DNA from 3 places in the Paenibacillus sp. FSL K6-4396 genome. Region 3 is predicted to be linked to each of the others. Evidence: riboswitches for the same ligand, from Rfam matches in the RefSeq annotation. Region 3 holds a riboswitch; each other region holds the start of a gene.

Region 1 (6,419 bases), 3.4 Mb from region 3:
AAGCTGCGGTATGCCACTCACCACCCCTGCACAATTCGGAACGGAAGCAGATGGAAGCACAACCCGCGAATACTGTATCTATTGTTACAAAGAGGGCGAGTTCGCGCAGCCCGGTATTTCACTGGAAGGCATGACGGAGATGTGCACCGCCATTCTGAAGGACGAGGGCATGGATGAGGAATCCGCTCGTTCGATGCTGCGTAATCAGCTTCCTTTTTTGAAACGTTGGCGCACGAATACAACGGATCAACACGAAGTATCTCCAGCTGAAAACTCTGTCACTTCCGCTATACCAGGTCAGGTTACAACAACTCAATCGTTATCTGCCCAGCCCGTTCGTTATGTCACCCTTCCGGGCAAACGCCTGGCCGGCATATCCGCCCGCACAACCAATGCCATTGAGATTAGTGGCAAAGGCTGTATTCAGGGACTCTGGAACAATTATTTTGCCTCAGAGCACCTCCCTGCACCCGAAGCTGCCCGCTATGGCTGTTACACGGATTACACCGATGGCATAACCGGAGAGTACACCATACTGGTAGGGCATGAGGTAAGTTCGGAGGAATCATTACCTGAAGGATTGGGCGACATTCTGCTCCCGCCTGCAACTTACGCCGTATTCACTTCCAGAAAAGGGCCAATGGCAGAGGTTGTTAGTGAAGCATGGGGAGCCGTGTGGGCATGGGAGAAACAAATCGATCGTACGTTCACCGGGGATTTTGAATTGTATGATGAACGCAGCCTGAATCCCGAAAGTGTACAAGTGGATATATACATCGCTGTTCGCCAAAGTAGATAAAAGTAGTACGATATACATCTCAGTCAGAATCAAAGTTAGTTCGCATCCTTCTTCATATCACGCAAGCTGTCGAGTACACTCGGCAGCTTTTTTGTTATATCCGGAACTACATTACTCCCTAAACAACCCGACCATGGTACCAAGTTAGTTAGCATGCTTTGCATCATTTAACCAGATAATATGCCTCATATGCGGGTACCATTGACTTCCTTAAAATTGGGACTATTCGCATAACAACCGATTCGATCTTCCCATGTACACCCTCTCATATCAGGTCCTTTACTCCTGAATTTCCCTAAAAACGTTTACATCTCCTTAAAACCGGGTAAAATCACTACAATCCAATTGGAATTACGCTTTAAACTCTTCTATTTCGTCTAACAAGTCACATGTACCTATATGCGCACCTGGCATGGTAACCAGTCGAAATACATAATTCGAAAAAACGCATCAAAGGAGGAACCAAGATGATCCGCATGCCTATTCAGCAAATGATCCCGTACCATCACCAATATCCGCGCAACACGGCGACCACTGCTCCTAAAAAGGAGAATGAGAACACTCAAGGTCTATCCTTTCATGAAATTCTACAGCAAAAAATGGCGAAGAAAAATGCTTCTCCTTCCCTTAGATAAAAATGGACACCGGACCCTATTCGAGTCCGCTTATCAACCGTCTTTCCGCAGCTTGGCGGAAGGGCGGTTATTGGCGTTGAGCAATAAACAACTGTACAGTCCTCATTCATGTTTCTATAATGGTTTTAAATATCTACGAGATCCATGACATATACGAACTGTAAAAGGGGACTTAGCACATGATCACCATTGGTTGTTTTCACGCTCATTATTCCAACATTGCCTTAATTGAAGAGACGCTTGCTCCTTATGAAGTTGAATTAGTCCATTACGTCGATCCAGGTCTGGACCGCCTTAAACATGACGCTGACTTTTCCGAGGTCGTCATTCACGAGAAGGTAGCCCAGACGCTCCAATGGATCGCTAAGTGTCATGCCGATGCCATTCTGGTCACGTGTACCCTGTTTGCGACAGTACTGGAGCAGGAAGCCACACAGGTCCCTGTGCCTGTGATCGGCATAGATGATCCGTTATTGCAGGAGATGCGGCGAGTAACAGGAGATTACATAATCGCATTCACCAACCCTGCAACCGTTGAAGGCACGATGGCACGGTTGAATCAGGCATTACAGCCAGAGAATGAGAATGGGCAACTACACGTTGCCAAGACATCTCAGACGGAAGCGGTATGCATCCCTGGGACATTTGAATTGATTATGCGTGGAGATCAGCAAGGATATCTCGAAGCAGTACGTGAAGGATTACAGCAGATTGCTGAGCAGTATCCGGGTAAAACGGTAGTGGCAGCCCAACTGTCTATGGCTCCCGCCGCTGCACAGGTTGCAATAGATCGCGGTATTCCAATCCATAGCCCGCTAGCATTGCTCGCAACGTATTTGGAGAAGAATTTGGGCCTGGCTCGACAGTAATTTAACGAGGTGAACTAATATGCGATTCCTCTATATTGTTTTACTGTTTATAGTAGGTTTTTCCTGTTCCGCATTTCTATACGGAGGAGCACCAAGACTCAGTGATGCTCTTTTATTCGTTATCGCAGGAATTCTGTATAAGATATGGGCCACATGCAGTCACAAAGCTAATTCTGATAAAGGCTGAGTAAGTTAAGAATACATACATGACATAGCACCAAAAAAGCCGTTCTTCTCTGCAATGACAGAGAGAAACGGCTTTATCTCTATTTCAGACTGCCCAGCTTGCGCTGTACCGACGCCTAGGAGCGTGTCCGATATTCCTCGGCCTTTTCTTGCATGCCCGCTTCTACAGCCTCATTATCGGACAATCCTTTGTCTGCGGCAAAGGCACGAATGTCCTGCGTAATGCGCATGCTACAGAACTTCGGTCCGCACATGGAGCAGAAATGAGCTTCTTTGGCCCCTTCTGCTGGCAGCGTCTCATCATGGTAGGACAGCGCACGTTCAGGGTCCAGTGACAGGTTGAACTGGTCACGCCAACGGAACTCGAACCGCGCTTTGGACAATGCGTCATCGCGGCGTTGAGCACGTGGATGGCCTTTCGCCAGATCGGCGGCATGAGCTGCGATCTTGTAGGCAATAACCCCTTCGCGCACATCATCCTTGTTGGGCAGGCCCAAATGTTCTTTTGGCGTAACATAACAGAGCATCGACGTGCCAAACCAGCCAATCATGGCTGCCCCAATGGCAGACGTGATGTGATCATATCCTGGCGCAATGTCAGTTGTTAGCGGCCCAAGTGTGTAGAACGGTGCTTCTTTACATATCTCCATCTGCAAGTCCACATTCTCTTTGATCTTGTGCATCGGCACATGACCCGGGCCTTCGATCATCACCTGCACATCATGCTTCCATGCGATCTGCGTCAGTTCCCCGAGCGTAGCCAGTTCTGCCATCTGAGCTTCGTCATTGGCATCGTAGATACTGCCTGGACGAAGTCCATCTCCCAGCGAAAACGCCACATCATACCTTTTCATAATCTCGCAGATTTCTTCAAAATGAGTGTACAAAAAATTCTCCTGATGATGCGCCAGACACCATGCTGCCATAATGGACCCGCCCCGGGACACAATGCCTGTCATCCGTTTGGCCGTCATCGGGATATAACGCAGCAGTACACCTGCATGAATCGTAAAGTAGTCCACGCCTTGCTCTGCCTGCTCTATGAGTGTGTCACGGTACAACTCCCAGGTCAGCGCCTCCGCTTCGCCATTCACCTTCTCCAGCGCTTGATACAGCGGTACCGTACCAATCGGCACAGGAGAATTACGAATGATCCATTCCCGGGTCGTATGAATGTTTTTGCCTGTGGACAGATCCATCACGGTATCCGATCCCCAGCGTACTGCCCAAGTCATCTTCTCCACCTCTTCCTCGATGGAAGAGGATACGGCAGAGTTCCCTATGTTGGCATTGATCTTCACGTGAAAATGACGACCGATCAACATCGGCTCACTCTCCGGGTGATTGATGTTGGATGGCAGAATGGCCCGTCCACTCGCCAGCTCCTGACGTACAAATTCCGGTTCCACGCCCTCACGAATGGCGGCGAATTCCATCTCTGCCGTAATGACTCCCTGTCTCGCGTAGTGCATCTGGGTCACACAGCGTCCTGGCTGTGCCCGCAGCGGTTTGCCACGTAATCCGGGGTACTCTTCGGCGCCGGCTCTCTTCCCTCCGGGCTTCAGTCCGTTATCCTCCGGTTTAACCGTACGGCCCCGATAAGCTTCAACATCGCCGCGCTCTGTGATCCAACGGGTGCGCAGGGCTGGCAGACCTGCACGGATATCCGCATGAAATGCGGGATCGGTCATGGGGCCGCTCGTATCGTAGACACGCAGCGGTTCGTTATGCTCCACCCCTTGGGGAGTATTCGTGTCATGAAGGGCTATCTCACGCTCCGGTACAGCAATGTCCGACCGTGAGCCCTGAATGTAGACTTTGCGGCTGCCCGGAAAGGGCTGAACCCGTCCGGCCGCTCCTGTTTCTTTTTCCACCTGCTGACCGTTATGTTCCTGTTCCATCGCTTGTTGTCCCGTTTGATTTCCTGTACTCATGTTCGATTGTCTCCTCCTCAGTGTTCATCGCTTGTTTGGTTGGTATCGTCATTAGCTCGCTTACGTACCTGTCCCAAATCATACAGAGCGCAGAGAAGAAAGAGCGATCATACACCAGACCAGAGGGAGACATTATTCATGTACAGTTAACAACAGAACGGAGGTTACCACAGATCATGGATCTATGGTGACTTCTCTCTCATCATCCAAGCCCACTTTCGCAGGTTATTGAAAAAGAAGTCGATGGAGTACGTGCTATATCGCCCGTTCACTGTATATAAAAAAGCCGGTCCCCGAAGGAACCGACTTTTATGTCCATCACCAATAATGCACCTTCATGCGGCTCCTAAACGGAGCCCTACAAGGGTCACATCATGTGGTGGTTGTGGTCATATCGCCGATTACTTCCCTACGCTGGTATGATCCAGATCAGGTGCAAAGGGTCCGGAATCTCATGCGATTCCGTCTCAGTCCGGACAGTTCGGACTCCCCCAGTAACGTTAACAAGTTGCGGCACACACATGCCGCCGTTCATATTCAATGAAGCTGACCCCGATGGGCCGTCCATTACAGAGTAGCGCAACCGGAACACAAAAACAACCTTTATATTCCAGAACACCAACTCAATTTGGAAAAAAACTTACATCAGCATCAGGATAACATGAGCCCCATCTGCGTAGCAGCATCCTTCAACACAGGTGCGTATTCATGCAATGTCTCCTGCGAAAGTCGGCTGACAGGCCCTGAGACCGAGAGAGCAGCTGCAATATTGCCTCGGCGATCCATAATCGGTACAGATACCGCGGCAGCTCCCGGCTCACGCTCCTCATAACTCGTCGCATATCCGTTATCCCGGATATCTCCCATTTGCGCCAAATACACCGCGGGATCAATAAACACCGGCCATTCCGGCCCGTTCATCAGTTCTTCACGATCCTCGTCCGTGGCAAACGCCATCAAAACTTTGCTGGAAGCGCCCACAGACAGCGGGAGTCTAACACCCACTGGAGCGACTCGGCGGATCGCCTGATCACTTTGCACAGCTTGAATCCGTATCCTTTCACTCCCATCACGCAAGTACAGACTTACCGTCTCCCCCAATCGATCTCTCAGTCGCTCCATCGCAGGCAGCAGCAGAATAGCGGGATCATCACTGCGGGACATATGAGCTGACAGCTCCCAGATTCGGATGCCAAGTCGGTACTTCTCTGTTGCTGCATCGCGGATCACGAACCCTCGATCCTCCAGCGTAGCCATCAAACGGTGCACTGTACTTTTGTGCAGGCCAATCTGGCTGGCAATTTCGGTGAGTCCCAGATCACTGCGTGTGGTAAAACATAATAATATATCCAGCGCCCGTTCCACAGCCCGGACGGTTAACTTGCGATCTTCCATGGCATAATGCCCTCCTCATGTTTCATCACATGAAACTTGGTTACATAAATTATATGAGAAACGGTCTCATCTGTAAACCAAAAAGAGCCAAAATTAAAATAGGCCAACGTGTAAATTTTTCCTTTTTATAAGACTTAATCCCCTGTAATTTACACACTAAGGTAATGTTACCCATATATCTTAAGAACTATATAACAATTGCGTAACAAATGCCCTCAATCAATTGACTTTGACTATATTGGAACATACGATAAAGATATATTACATTAAGATATCGCTCTGAAGCAGGCTCTGAAATCGACGCAATTCTCTTTTCATGTCGTTGTTATCTTCAACTGAACTTCAAAGGAGGGGCATTCATGTATCCAACATCCCAGAGCGAAGCCCCGCTGCAAACAAAAGTGTCCGATCTGCCCTCTTCCTTATCACCGAGGCTGATTCGGTTCAAACATATTATCGTAGCGCTGCTGCTCTCCGTTGTATTTTTTCTACTGTTTTGTTTTATTGCACTGCATGGTTATATCGCATGGGTATTATCCAATCCTACTGTAGCGCCGGTCTTCTCCAATCCGATGCAAGCCAAGAACATGAAGTACGAAGA
Region 2 (6,419 bases), 3.1 Mb from region 3:
GCCGGTTTGCCAAGCAATTTATGCTGAGTCTTGGGCAATAGTGTACCATTCGTTGTAATGTTCACCTTGAGTCCCTTCTCATGTGCGGAATCGAGCAACAGATCTATTTTGGGATGCAACAAGGGTTCACCTTTGACATGTAGATAAATATGATTGGTGTGTGGTTTAACTTGTTCCAGTATATTGTTGAAGACTTCAGGGTCAATGAATCCTTTGGCACGCTGCGTCTGTGGACAGAAGCTGCAAGCCAGATTGCAGATACTCGTGATCTCAATATATACTTTTTTGAACGTTTTCAACTCGGGTCCCCATTCTGCCTAGGAGGGAGAACAATCCCACCTGCATTTTGTGATCCGGCCTATACGGGCCATCCCTATTATATCGGGTTCATGAGCCAAGGTAAATCAGAGAACTGGTTTATCTGGTTGTGTCAAAATGATTTGGCTAGTGCCAAATGAACAGATTCAATCGCATGAATACGTGTTGTATCAAATAATGGAACTTCTGAATCCTCTACTTTTACTAATAATCCAATTTCGGTGCAACCTAATATGATCCCCTCAGCTCCATCATCAACTAGCCTTTGGATCACCTTTTTATAATAATCCCTTGATAAGGGCTCAATTTTCCCTAAACATAATTCCTCATATATTATTTTATTGATAACTTTTCTATCCTCTTCATTCGGTATCAAAACCTTAATACCATTCAATTCAATTCGTTTTTTATAAAAGTCTTGTTCCATCGTATATTTAGTGCCAAGTAAACCAACCGTACTTATTTTGGACTTATGAATTTGATTTGCTGTTGAATCAGCAATATGTACAATGGGTAAACGCACTTTTTCTTCAATATGTTTAATCACTTTATGCATCGTATTTGTACAAATTACAATCATTTCTGCTCCTGCCTTTTCCAGAGACTGAGCAGCATTCCCTAATAATTCACCAGCACTTTCCCAATTACCTTCAGCCTGATAACGCTCGATTTCTTCAAAATCCACGCTATATAAGATGCATTTGGCTGAATGCAATCCTCCCAATTTATTTTTCACTTCTTCATTAATAATTCGATAATACTCTAACGATGACTCCCAGCTCATTCCACCAATAAGGCCAATCGTTTTCATATACACTCCCCTTTCCATTTAATACATCCCGAAAGCAGCATATAGAAATTTAATAGATATTGTACCGTATCTATCTGATTAAATAAACGAAGCGTATTATGAATCCGCGGAAAGCCAAGATCAGTACTCACATTCTTTCCGAGCGCCCCCTTTACATTCCACTTGCATGTGATATATGCTGAACACACAACTGCATATCTTGAACATTGCACTAGGGGAGCCTTACGGCTGAGACGAATCGAATGATTCGGACCCTTTGAACCTGATCTGGATCATACCAGCGGAGGGAAGTGGAGCGGCCTTTCAGTAAGCGGATTTTTTCATGTTGATGATGAAATTTAATGTGAATTGAACTTACAGACCCACTCATTTCTCCGGAAATGGGTGGGTCTTTTTCGCGTTCTGCGGGCAGATCAGAAGGTGTAATTAAAGATCCCGTAGTTTGAAGTTGAATTTGGAATAACAAGGGGGGACAAAACGAGATGGATAATAACATAACCATTCACAACATGAGCTACGCTTTCCCGGAAAAAAGGGATTCCCCCGTGCTCTCCAATGTGTCGATGCGTGTAGCCAACGGCGAATTCGTCTCGCTTATCGGCTCCAGCGGCTCCGGTAAAAGCACCCTTTTCAAGCTGCTGGCAGGCCTGCTTGAGCCAACCCATGGAACCATAGAAATTCCTTGGGTCCCTGAAGGAAAGCGACTGGGGCAGGTGGCCTATATGCCACAAAAGGACCTCCTGTTATCCTGGCGAACCGTCATGGAGAATTGCATGCTCCCCGCTGAACTTGCTCCAGAGCGGCAGGATAAGGGGAGAATTCGCGCGGACATTCTGGCTGGGCTCGACAGATTTGGCCTATCCGGCTACGCGCATGCTTACCCAGACGAGCTATCGGGTGGCATGCGCCAGCGTGTCGCGCTGCTTCGTACTTTGCTGACAGGTGGCCAACTCATGCTGCTGGATGAACCATTCGGCGCACTCGATGCCTTAACCAAACGGGAGATGCATCGCTGGTTGTTGGAACTGTGGGAGGGCTTTGGCAAAACCGTGTTGTTCATTACGCATGACATTGAAGAGGCGCTGCTGCTCAGTGATCGGATTATCCTGTTAACTCCGGGGCGCCAAGGCCAACAGCTACAGGATTTGACGGTACCTTTGCCACGTCCAAGACATTCGGACATGATCTATGAACCGGCGCTCGTTCAGATGAGACGACGACTGGAGGAACAATTGCATGCGAGAAGGTAACTTGGGAGACTGCATGAAGGATAGCGTAAGGCGTTGGCTTGCCCGTTATGGTCTGTTTCTTTGGCTCCTGCTCTTGTTGCTTGTCTTCTGGGAGTGGATTGTGCGTATGGGATGGGTGCCCTCCTTCATCATTCCAGCCCCAACGGCGATTGCCAGCTCCCTGTATGAGCATCGCTACCTCCTGCTGGCTACACATCTGCCTGCTACCTTGATGGAGGTTATTGTTGGTTTTGGCTTGTCCATAGTGACTGGAATTACGCTAGCGACAGGAATGCATATGAACCGATCGATTGAAAAGGCCTTGTATCCCTTCATCGTGATCAGTCAAACCATACCACTGATTGCCCTGTCCCCTGTATTCATCCTGTGGTTTGGTTATACCTTGTGGAGCAAAGTCGCCGTGGTGTTCCTGATCGCCTTCTTCCCCATTGTGGTCAGCACCTACGATGGACTTCGCCAAGGCGATCCAGAACAGCGTGAACTGCTGCTCACCATGGGCGCCAGCAAGTGGGATATTTTTTGCAAACTCCAGGTTCCACTTGCCCTTCCCTCTTTTTTCTCGGGGCTAAAGATGTCTGTGGTGTACTGCGTGGTTGGTGCAACGATTGGCGAATGGCTCGGTGGCAGCAAAGGTCTCGGATACTTCAGCCGCCGTATGTCCAGCAACATGAACACGGACGCGATGTTTGCCGCTATTGTGCTGTTATCCCTGCTTGGGATCGTTTTGTTTATATTGATTGCCTGGCTGGAGAAACGGTTTAACACACGCCGTCATGGAGGCAAAAGAAAGAACGGATAATCTTGGAGAGTGAATCCGATTTAATGATAGGAAGTATGATTTCCAAACACTTTTTTCACATATCATCAGTTATGTTTCAATCATCACGTTGTCCGTTAACATCCTGCTGTTCTTCTCCTACAAACCTTAAACAATGAAATGAGGAACTTCCATTATGAATAATAAAGGCATACACTCCCTGCTTCCCATCATGCTCATTAGCCTTTTGCTGATAGTCAGTGGATGCAGCACCACGAATACCAGCAGTAACACGCCAACAACAGACTCTGCAACCAATGCACAACAAACAGACAAGTCTGCAACCGAACCAGCATCAGACGCCAAAGATAAACTGTCCATCATGCTCGACTGGTACCCGAATGCAGTACACTCCTTCATCTATGTGGCTCAGGAAAAAGGGTACTTCGCAGACCAAGGTCTGGATGTCGAAATTCAGATGCCTGCGGATACCAATGATTCACTCAAACTTGTTGCTGCCGGTAAAATTGATCTGGCCTTAAGCTACCAGCCCCAAATCTTGCTCGCGCGTGGCGAGACCATTCCTGTACGATCTATTGCTGCTGTTGTTCGGCACCCGCTTGTTCATCTATTGACCGAAGCCAATGGCAACGTGAGTTCACCCAAAGATCTTGACGGAAAAACTGTCGGGTATTCTTCAATTCCGCTGTATGAAGCGATGGTTCGTACGATGATCAGCCACGATGGTGGCAACCCAGATAACATGAATCTGGTCGACGTTGGATTCGATCTGATTCCTTCACTGGCTTCCGGACAGGCGGATGCGATTATGGGTGGTTTTATTAACCATGAACAATTGATTTTGGAGAAAGAAGGACACTCCATGAAATCAATTAACCCCGTCGATTATGGCGTACCTGATTATTATGAACTGGTCCTGACTGCGAGTGAAGCTGGCATTCAAGCAAAAAAAGAACAGCTTACCCGGTTCGTCAAAGCGGTCCAGGAAGGACAAAAATATGTGACTGAGCATCCAGAAGAAGCCTTGAATATTCTGCTCGCTCATGAGAATCAAACGTCTCCGCTTGACCCGGATGTCGAAACCAAAAGCCTTACTATTCTACTGCCACTTATGAATGAAGAAGGCCAACCGTTTGGTCGGCAGGAAATGGAATCATGGGAGAATGTACGTGCTTGGCTCGTTGAACAGGATCTGATTCCTGAATCGGTGAAAGCCGAGGATGCTTTTATTAATCTGCAAGGAGAGTAAATAAAGGAGAGCAACGTGAATAAAGGAAAAGTGACTGAACGCAAGGGAATGAAAGCAATGTCATCAAAAGCAAAGTTAGCAAGAAACGTTAGGATCGGATGCAGGAAGTTTTGCGAAATGGAATTGCCCTGAAGCAAGCATCTGAGAATCAGAATTTTTAACAAGCCAAAGTGATTTGATGTGCATCAGAGCAGCTTGATATGCGTTTTGGTGGCTTGTTGGTATGAATTTGGTATGAACATTAGCGCATATCTTCAAACCTTCCGGGAGCTAGCTCCTTAATGTGCTTGGAGTAGAGCATGCAGCGAGCGCTAACGAATCTGAGGCGTCCTATTCAGGGATTTGTAGCGGTTGCAGAAATCTAAAGAACCTGAAACATGTTATATCAGAATAAATAGCTGTTTGCAGCGTTTTGGTCAGGAGATTCTGGGAAATAACGTGTCTGACGTTCCTTAGATTTCAAAAGTAGGATTTGACAGCCAAATAAGATGTCCTGGGTTCTTTAGAAACACCGTCTGACCAGTCGTGCCCCAATCAGTTGGGTATCGACCAGCCTGGACTTCAAGACACTGGTTAGACGCTAACATCCATCACACTATCTCTTGCCTGAGTTTGGAGAAAGACCCGGGTTCACTTTCTGTATTTTGTATCGTTTCGTTTTGTACTGTTTCGTAGCTGTACGGTTGTCTATCTGCGAATTTACATTTTATATGAATCTACCTTTTAGCTATTTCAATCAAGGCTAGATATCGATCAGAATGATTCAATTTGTCTATATCCTGTTACAAAAAAACCCTTTTTAGTGAGTTATGAAATTAATTTGGATTTTACGTTTCTGCTTTTCTCGCATTAATGCATCTGGCTGTTGTTAGACTCTGCGCCCCAACTCAACAAGGAGACTCATATTCTATTATTCTGCTGAGTGACTCCAGATATCGGACTTCCGCCGATGGGGTTACTTCATAACAAGGAGGAAATTATATGTCTTATCTGGAACGTGTTCGTACGCAAAATCCGCTGGTACAAAATATCACCAACCTTGTCGTGGCTCCCTTCACAGCCAATGGTCTGCTTGCACTAGGTGCGTCCCCTTTTATGGCCTATGCTCATGAAGAGGTCGCTGATGTCGCCAAGATGTCAGGAGCCGTGGTACTCAACATCGGTACACTCGATGACAAAGTCGTTCAGGCGATCCGTCTGGCAGGCCAATCGGCTAATGCGTATCACGTGCCTGTGGTGCTTGATCCGGTTGGAGCTGGTGCGACCACCTATCGTACAGAAACCGTGCAGATGCTCGTTCGTGAGCTTCGCCTCACGGTGCTGCGCGGCAATGTGGCGGAAGTCGCCAATGTCATCGGTGAGAGCTGGAGTATTAAAGGTGTGGACGCAGGATCAGGTGAAGGTGACCGGATTGGAATTGCGGAGCGGGCAGCTCATAAACTTGGCTGTGTTGTGGTCATTACCGGAAAAGAAGATATCATTACTGATGGACAATCCACATTCCTTACGAGTAATGGTCATGCCCTGCTCACTCAGGTCACAGGTGCTGGCTGTCTGCTCAGTTCGGTGATTGGTGCTTTTACAGCCATAGCGGAATCCGGAGCCGATCTTCTAGGCAGTGTTGTTGAAGCGCTCGCGTTTTATGGTGTAGCGGCTGAACTGGCGGCAGAGCGGACAGCTCATCAGGGGCCGGGCAGCTTCCAGATTGAATTGTTGAATCAACTGGCACAAGTAACACCAGACCTCTTGGCAGAACGCGCACAAATCCGTCAGATCCGTGGAGGTGCAATATGAGCATTGCTCAAGCGCTAACCATTGCAGGTTCTGATAACGGGGGAGGTGCAGGAATTCAGGCTGATTTGAAAACATTCCAGGAGCTTGGCGCATACGGCATGACTGTTATCACTGCTATTGCTGCCCAAAATACCACAGGTGTGCAGGGCGTTTTTCCCATCCCTTACGATGGCATTGCCCAGCAATTGGACTCGACGGGTGAAGACTTTCAACCAACCG
Region 3 (6,419 bases):
ACCTCGAATGTTGGCTGAGTTTGAGGAGCAACTGGCACAGACGGGCAATCTGTATGAGGTGTCGATGGAACATTTACATAAAAAATATGTACCTCATTATACGGACCCGATGGACAATAACAGTTTTAACGGGACCTATGAGGTAGTGCAGGATGGATATTATGCAGCTCAGATTCGAGAAAGACTATTCCCATCCTCAGGGGTGATACCGGTTGATGATCCTGGCCGAAGATATACGATGACGACAGGGGATTTTTTCACCGTGACGCTCCAGAATACAAATCGTACACCTTCCATGCTCATTCGTGAATGGTTGAGTGGCACGGCTCAGGCTTCAGCAGTATTTGTAACATACGGAGGTATGGTCCTCAATGAAGATTACTGAGCTATCCATTGTATTTGTGCTGATCTTCTTCCCGCTCTTCTGGATCATCTCACTCCATACCCAAGATGCCGAAGAGGCTCAATATCTTGGCCAACGATACAGATCTGCACTTCAAACTGCAGTCATGGATGCAGGTGCAGTCATGCATCAGAATGAGAAACAAAATGATGAAGCAGGTTATGATTCAACCAAGTTTGTTAAAGCGGACAAGGAGCTTGCCTTGTTGACATTTACGCAGACGATGGCTTTGAATATGGGGATTCGGGATGATCCCGCAGCTATTCGAAACATGTTTAATTACATTCCTGCCGTGGTTATTCTGGATTATGATGGATATTATATGTTGTCCACAGAAACAGAGATGACGGGTCACCGTGAAGATTCTTTCAGGCAAGTGTGGAGTCCCAAGAAACCTTATACATATTCAGATTCTGATGGTAACAGTATTAACTTTACACTGGACGACTACGTATATGCCTATGACGCAAGCGCAGGGAAATGGATTGAGGGATTCCAAAAAGAACTGGCTTCAACCACACAGATTCCTTTACTTCAGAATACCAGCGTATTTGAGCAAGTTAGACAAAGCCGGATTGTGACTACTGTTCAGGATGATCTGGCTGATGTGATTAACCGCCATAATGAGTTTGCCAGAAAGAACGGTATTTCCTATACGTTTACGATGCCCCTGATTGCGCAGGAGGATTGGTACAACTCCATTAACGATACAGGCATTATGGCCTTTGTCCAAGGTATAGGTGTGGGTGACCAGAAGATCAACAATTACGCAATTGGTGGAGGCAGACTTGTGAAGAAAACGGCCATCGTAGGTGGGGTAGATCCTTTAACAGGTATCAAGTACTACTATCCCTCCACATGTGGTAATGGTTACCGTGCTGAAGAAGTGTTTACAGACGCAAGACAAGCAGCTGCACAAGGCTATTTCGAATATAAATGCTCTAATCGTTAGGGTAGCCTGCATGACAAAATCATGTAAGAGGTTCCTGAACTGTTTACATTACTTTCAGAAAAGACGGGACCTGTGCTAGAATAGGGTTTCGGAACAATAACAAAAGTAATGTCTAATAGATAGGAGCAACCTCATCTTATGAGTTTATTGTCAGTAGAGAACGTAAGTCACAATTTTGGAGATCGCACGTTATTTAAAAATGTATCGTTTCGTTTACTTGCCGGAGAGCGCGTAGGACTTGTTGGTGCCAATGGTGTGGGTAAATCAACATTAATGAACATCCTTACCGGTAAATTGCTTAAAGATAGTGGAAAAGTGGAATGGACACCTAAGGTCCGTTATGGATATCTGGATCAGCACACGAAGCTTACGCCAGGCAAAACCATTCGTGACGTCCTTAAGGATGCATTCCTTCCGTTGCTTGAATTGGAAAAAGAAATGATGAATATTACGGACCAGATGGCAGATGCAGATCCAGATAAGCTGGAGCAGTTGCTGGAAGAGATGGGCGATATTCAGGAACAACTGGAACAGGGCGACTTTTATCTGATTGACGTAAAAGTGGAAGAGATGGCCAATGGTCTTGGTTTGTCCGCAATTGGTCTTGATCGAGATGTCGCAGCTCTAAGTGGTGGACAACGTACCAAGGTGCTTCTTGCCAAGCTTTTGCTCGAGAAACCTACAGCGCTTTTGCTGGATGAGCCGACCAACTATCTGGATGTAGAACACATTGAATGGTTGTCACGTTACCTGAAGGACTACCCGCACGCGTTCCTCTTAATCTCCCATGACACGGAATTCATGAATGAAGTCGTAAATGTCATTTATCATTTGGAATTTGCCAAATTAACGAGATATGCAGCGAACTATAACAAGTTCCTCGAGATGGCTGATATGAATAAAGCCCAGCATATTGATGCATACGAGAAGCAGCAAGAGTACATCAAGAAACAGGAAGATTTCATTCAGCGGAACAAGGCACGTGCTTCAACTTCAGGTCGAGCGAAGAGCCGGGAGAAACAGCTGGACAGAATTGAACGTATTGATCGTCCGGATGAAGCAGCTAAACCAACGTTCAAATTCAAGGATGCCCGCGCGAGCAGCAAAACGGTCTTTGAGGGCATTGATTTTGAAATTGGATATACGTATCCTTTGCTGCCCAAAATGACGATGACAATTGAACGTGGTGAGAAAATTGCCATCGTAGGTTGTAATGGTGTGGGTAAATCGACACTGCTGAAAACAATTCTGGGTAAAATATCTCCACTCAGTGGAAAGACCTTTTTGGGAGATTATCTCGAAACGGCCTATTTTGAGCAGGAAGTTCGTGCTGGAAATATCACGCCTATCGAGGACGTCTGGAATGAGTTTTCACATTTGACCCAGAATGAGGTCCGGGGTCATCTCGCTCGCTGTGGGTTGAAAAATGAGCACATTACCCGTCCGCTTAACATGCTGAGTGGTGGAGAACAAGCCAAGGTTCGTTTATGCAAACTTTTGATGCGTGAAAGCAACTGGATTTTATTCGATGAGCCGACAAACCATCTCGATGTCACAGCCAAAGCGGAGTTGCAGCGTGCTTTGCAAGAATTCAAGGGAACGGTGTTACTTGTATCTCATGAACCTGATTTCTACGAGGGTTGGGTTACCAAAACATGGAATGTCGAAGAATGGTCTGAGAAAAACTAGAAGATTCAAGACCATGTTTAACAGAAATGACGGTGACAAAAAAATCCGTCTATGGTAACATAGGCTACAACTTCATATGAACACTAGGGGGGCCGCACGATGCGGCTGAGATGGAAGAATGCGATTCCGGACCCTTTGCACCTGATCTGGATCATACCAGCGTAGGGAAGTGGCGAGCGCGTTTCAGTGAATGACGTGAGCAACGGCAATTCGAAAGGATTTCAACCGTCTGCTTAACGAATTGAAACATGCAGTTGCGTGTATAACGTTAAGGCTATAAGGTCTATAGCTTTATTACACGAAATGAACTGTATGCTTCAGTCAGTCATCTGGTCCTATAATTAACACGCAGCCACTCCCCTACGGGAGTGGCTTTTTTGTGTTTTCATAGCATTCACGCCTGGAAGGAGATGAACAGTACGGTAATTTCTCATGAACGTGTACACGGATCATTTGAACTGCATGTTGTATCTACGGGTGTAGGGAATCAAGCATCTTTTGTAAAAGCTGCAAAGGACGTTTGGCCATGGGTGGACTACATCCATATACGAGAGAAACAACTCTCATGGCAACAAAAGATCGGTTGGGCTGAAAGTCTGCGTGGTGTTGGCGTTCCATCTTGTCGCATCGTTATCAATGGTTCAGAACTGCCACCACAGAATGACATCTATGGCGGTGTACATTGGGGGCAAGAGGCTATACGTAACTACAACCCTGCTGTTATAAGCAATGTCCAGCGAATTCGTCTGGGTGTATCTGTTCATTCAATCGATGAGGCAAAAATCGCTGAAGAACGGGGAGCCGATTACCTTTTCTTCGGGCATGTCTACTCAACCAACAGTAAGCCTGATCTTGAACCAAGAGGATTATATGCTCTGGCTGAAGTGTGCTCTGGTGTCTCCATTCCTGTCATGGGGATTGGGGGCATCAAACCGGGAAACATTCACGCTATTCGCTCTGCAGGCGCACAGGGAGTTGCTGTGATCTCGAATGTATGGGCGAGCGTTTCCCCGGATCGGGCGGCTGCATTATTAAGGCAGGGTATCGTTGCTACAGAAGGTCTGAGCCGCTGAATCAAGGAGATGAGAGGATGAAAAAGATCATTACTGATAGACCGGATAAGATTCATGCAGAAACGATTATTGTAGGCGGAGGCGTTGTTGGATGTGCCATCGCATATGAGCTTGCTTCCCGTGGACAGGATGTGCTGTTGCTGGAGCGTTCGGCGATTGCAGGAGGCACTTCTTGCGCGGCGGCTGGAATGCTGGCGGCAGATAGTGAGGATTTTGCTCATCCTTTGATGGCTAAGCTCGCCAGGCAGAGTAGACAGTTACTTATCGAACAACAGGTGCTAATGGCTACACTCAGTGAGGTAGAGACTGGCCTGCAACGCCAGGGATTCCTAACTCCTTTTCGTTCATACAGTGAATTAAGTAGGTATAAGGACAATCGGAAGTCTGCGTTGTCTGCTTCTACTGATGAGGTATGGTGGGATCGTTCCGTTGTGCAACAGGAGGCATCATGGCTCAACAGAGATACGTATGGAGCCTATTACAGACCTTACGAGAGTGAAATTCTCCCAATCCATCTAACGAAGGCATACGCCGAATCCGCTCAAGCATTGGGAGCACGGGTTATGGAGGACATACAGGATATACGTGTGCAAGCAAACGAACACGGCGTGCAGGGGATCACCACATCGATCGGTGAGATGAAATGCAAACATGTCATTATAGCGGCTGGATTACAGAGTGAAGAGTTGATGAGACATGTAAATCTGAGCTTGCCTGTGTGGTCGGTGAAAGGTGAAATAGCCGCCGTTCAGTTCTCAGATGAACATGCAGGGTACAGACCTGACAGAACGGTGTATGCAGAGGATATCTATATTGTTCCCAAAGCCAATGGCGAAGTTTGGCTTGGGGCAACCAGTCTGCCAGGCAGAACGGATTTGAACGTTTCTGTACAGGGTGTTCAAAAGCTGCTAACAGCGGCTACCCACTGGGTGCCTGGGATGAAGGAAGCACAATTTATACGAGCGTGGGCAGGCGTAAGACCGGCAACTCCAGATGGATTGCCTTATATAGGTTCTTGCAAGAGTATACCCGGGCTGTTCGCCGCCTTTGGGCATTACCGCAACGGTATCTTGCTTAGTGCGATAACAGGCAGGCTTATCGCTGAGTTGCTCGCTGGCAAAAGCTCAGAAGAACTCGGAATTGAGGCGCTGAGTCCGGAGCGTTTGAACAGAAAGGGAGTGGTGCAGTGAATATCATCGTTAATGGTCAACGGATGGAGATTGAAGACAGATTGAATCGTGTGGATAAACTGCTTAAATCTTTTGATCTGCAAGTCAAGACTGTAGTTGTAGAGCTGAACAAGCATATTTTAACCCGTGAGTATCATGAAACGACGGCATTAAGAGAAGGCGATCGAATTGAGATTGTACATTTTGTAGGAGGCGGTTGATGATGTTGAACATTGGTAAATATACGTTTGAGTCCAGATTGTTGCTCGGAACAGGCAAGTTTTCGGATCTGGAAGTGCAAAGTCAGGCTGTGGAAGCATCTGAAACGGAAGTTTTGACTTTTGCTGTTCGTCGTCTGAATTTGGAGGAACGTAATCAGAAGCATTTCCTGGATACGTTGGATCTGGACAAATACACACTTCTTCCGAATACGGCAGGGGCTTCCACTGCGGAAGAGGCGGTGCGGATTGCCGAGCTTGCGCGGGCTTCAGGACTTTGTGATATGATAAAAGTTGAAGTCATCGGAGATGGAATGACGTTACTCCCAGATCCAATTGAAACGTACAAGGCTTGCGAAATTTTGCTTGAAAATGGCTTCACGGTATTGCCTTATATTTCAGATGATGTCATTCTGGCCAAAAGGCTACAATTGCTTGGCGTACATGCTGTAATGCCTGGCGCTTCTCCCATCGGAGCGGGCAGAGGCATTATCAATCCCTATAACCTTGAGATCATCATTGAGCAAGCCGTTGTACCTGTAATTGTGGATGCAGGATTGCGCTCCCCAAAAGATGCTGCTTATGCGATGGAACTTGGTGCCGATGGCGTATTGTTAAATACAGCCGTATCCGGATCAGGGGATCCAGTGAGCATGGCTAAAGCGATGCGATTGGGGGTAGAAGCGGGTAGATTGGCATATGAGGCAGGCATGATTCCCGTAAAGCGTTATGCAGCAGCCAGTAGTCCGGTGGAAGGAATGGTTCATACATGACAGATCAAATAACATCTTCCGAGCAGGCCGATCGTTATTCCAGACAGGAACGGTACGCGCCACTTGGCAAGGAAGGCCAGGCCAGATTAAAGGGCAGCAGAGTTTTAATTGTAGGTGCTGGCGCACTCGGAACAGGAATTGC

What was found. A riboswitch is a leader RNA that binds a small molecule or an ion and turns the genes downstream of it on or off. The one in region 3 is predicted to bind thiamine pyrophosphate.
Region 1: another riboswitch for thiamine pyrophosphate. It lies ahead of thiC (phosphomethylpyrimidine synthase ThiC); the one in region 3 lies ahead of MHB85_RS17660 (thiamine phosphate synthase).
Region 2: another riboswitch for thiamine pyrophosphate. It lies ahead of MHB85_RS04405 (ABC transporter ATP-binding protein); the one in region 3 lies ahead of MHB85_RS17660 (thiamine phosphate synthase).

Annotation. Positions count from the first base shown of each region.
Region 1 covers NZ_JBBOCR010000001.1:713,150-719,568, reverse strand. Annotated here, with positions in the region: gene MHB85_RS03375 (zinc ribbon domain-containing protein) at 1-799, shown strand, start outside; gene MHB85_RS03370 (hypothetical protein) at 1,267-1,434, shown strand; gene MHB85_RS03365 (hypothetical protein) at 1,614-2,303, shown strand; gene thiC (phosphomethylpyrimidine synthase ThiC) at 2,606-4,390, opposite strand; TPP riboswitch at 4,813-4,926, opposite strand; gene MHB85_RS03355 (IclR family transcriptional regulator) at 5,075-5,818, opposite strand; gene MHB85_RS03350 (alpha/beta hydrolase) at 6,178-6,419, shown strand, end outside.
Region 2 covers NZ_JBBOCR010000001.1:973,270-979,688, reverse strand. Annotated here, with positions in the region: gene MHB85_RS04415 (radical SAM/SPASM domain-containing protein) at 1-299, opposite strand, end outside; gene MHB85_RS04410 (aspartate/glutamate racemase family protein) at 431-1,129, opposite strand; TPP riboswitch at 1,333-1,435, shown strand; gene MHB85_RS04405 (ABC transporter ATP-binding protein) at 1,612-2,379, shown strand; gene MHB85_RS04400 (ABC transporter permease) at 2,366-3,178, shown strand; gene MHB85_RS04395 (ABC transporter substrate-binding protein) at 3,333-4,406, shown strand; gene thiM (hydroxyethylthiazole kinase) at 5,388-6,200, shown strand; gene thiD (bifunctional hydroxymethylpyrimidine kinase/phosphomethylpyrimidine kinase) at 6,197-6,419, shown strand, end outside.
Region 3 covers NZ_JBBOCR010000001.1:4,082,627-4,089,045, reverse strand. Annotated here, with positions in the region: gene MHB85_RS17675 (hypothetical protein) at 1-385, shown strand, start outside; gene MHB85_RS17670 (hypothetical protein) at 372-1,355, shown strand; gene MHB85_RS17665 (ABC-F family ATP-binding cassette domain-containing protein) at 1,494-3,044, shown strand; TPP riboswitch at 3,120-3,229, shown strand; gene MHB85_RS17660 (thiamine phosphate synthase) at 3,422-4,117, shown strand; gene thiO (glycine oxidase ThiO) at 4,135-5,307, shown strand; gene thiS (sulfur carrier protein ThiS) at 5,304-5,507, shown strand; gene MHB85_RS17645 (thiazole synthase) at 5,510-6,277, shown strand; gene MHB85_RS17640 (ThiF family adenylyltransferase) at 6,274-6,419, shown strand, end outside.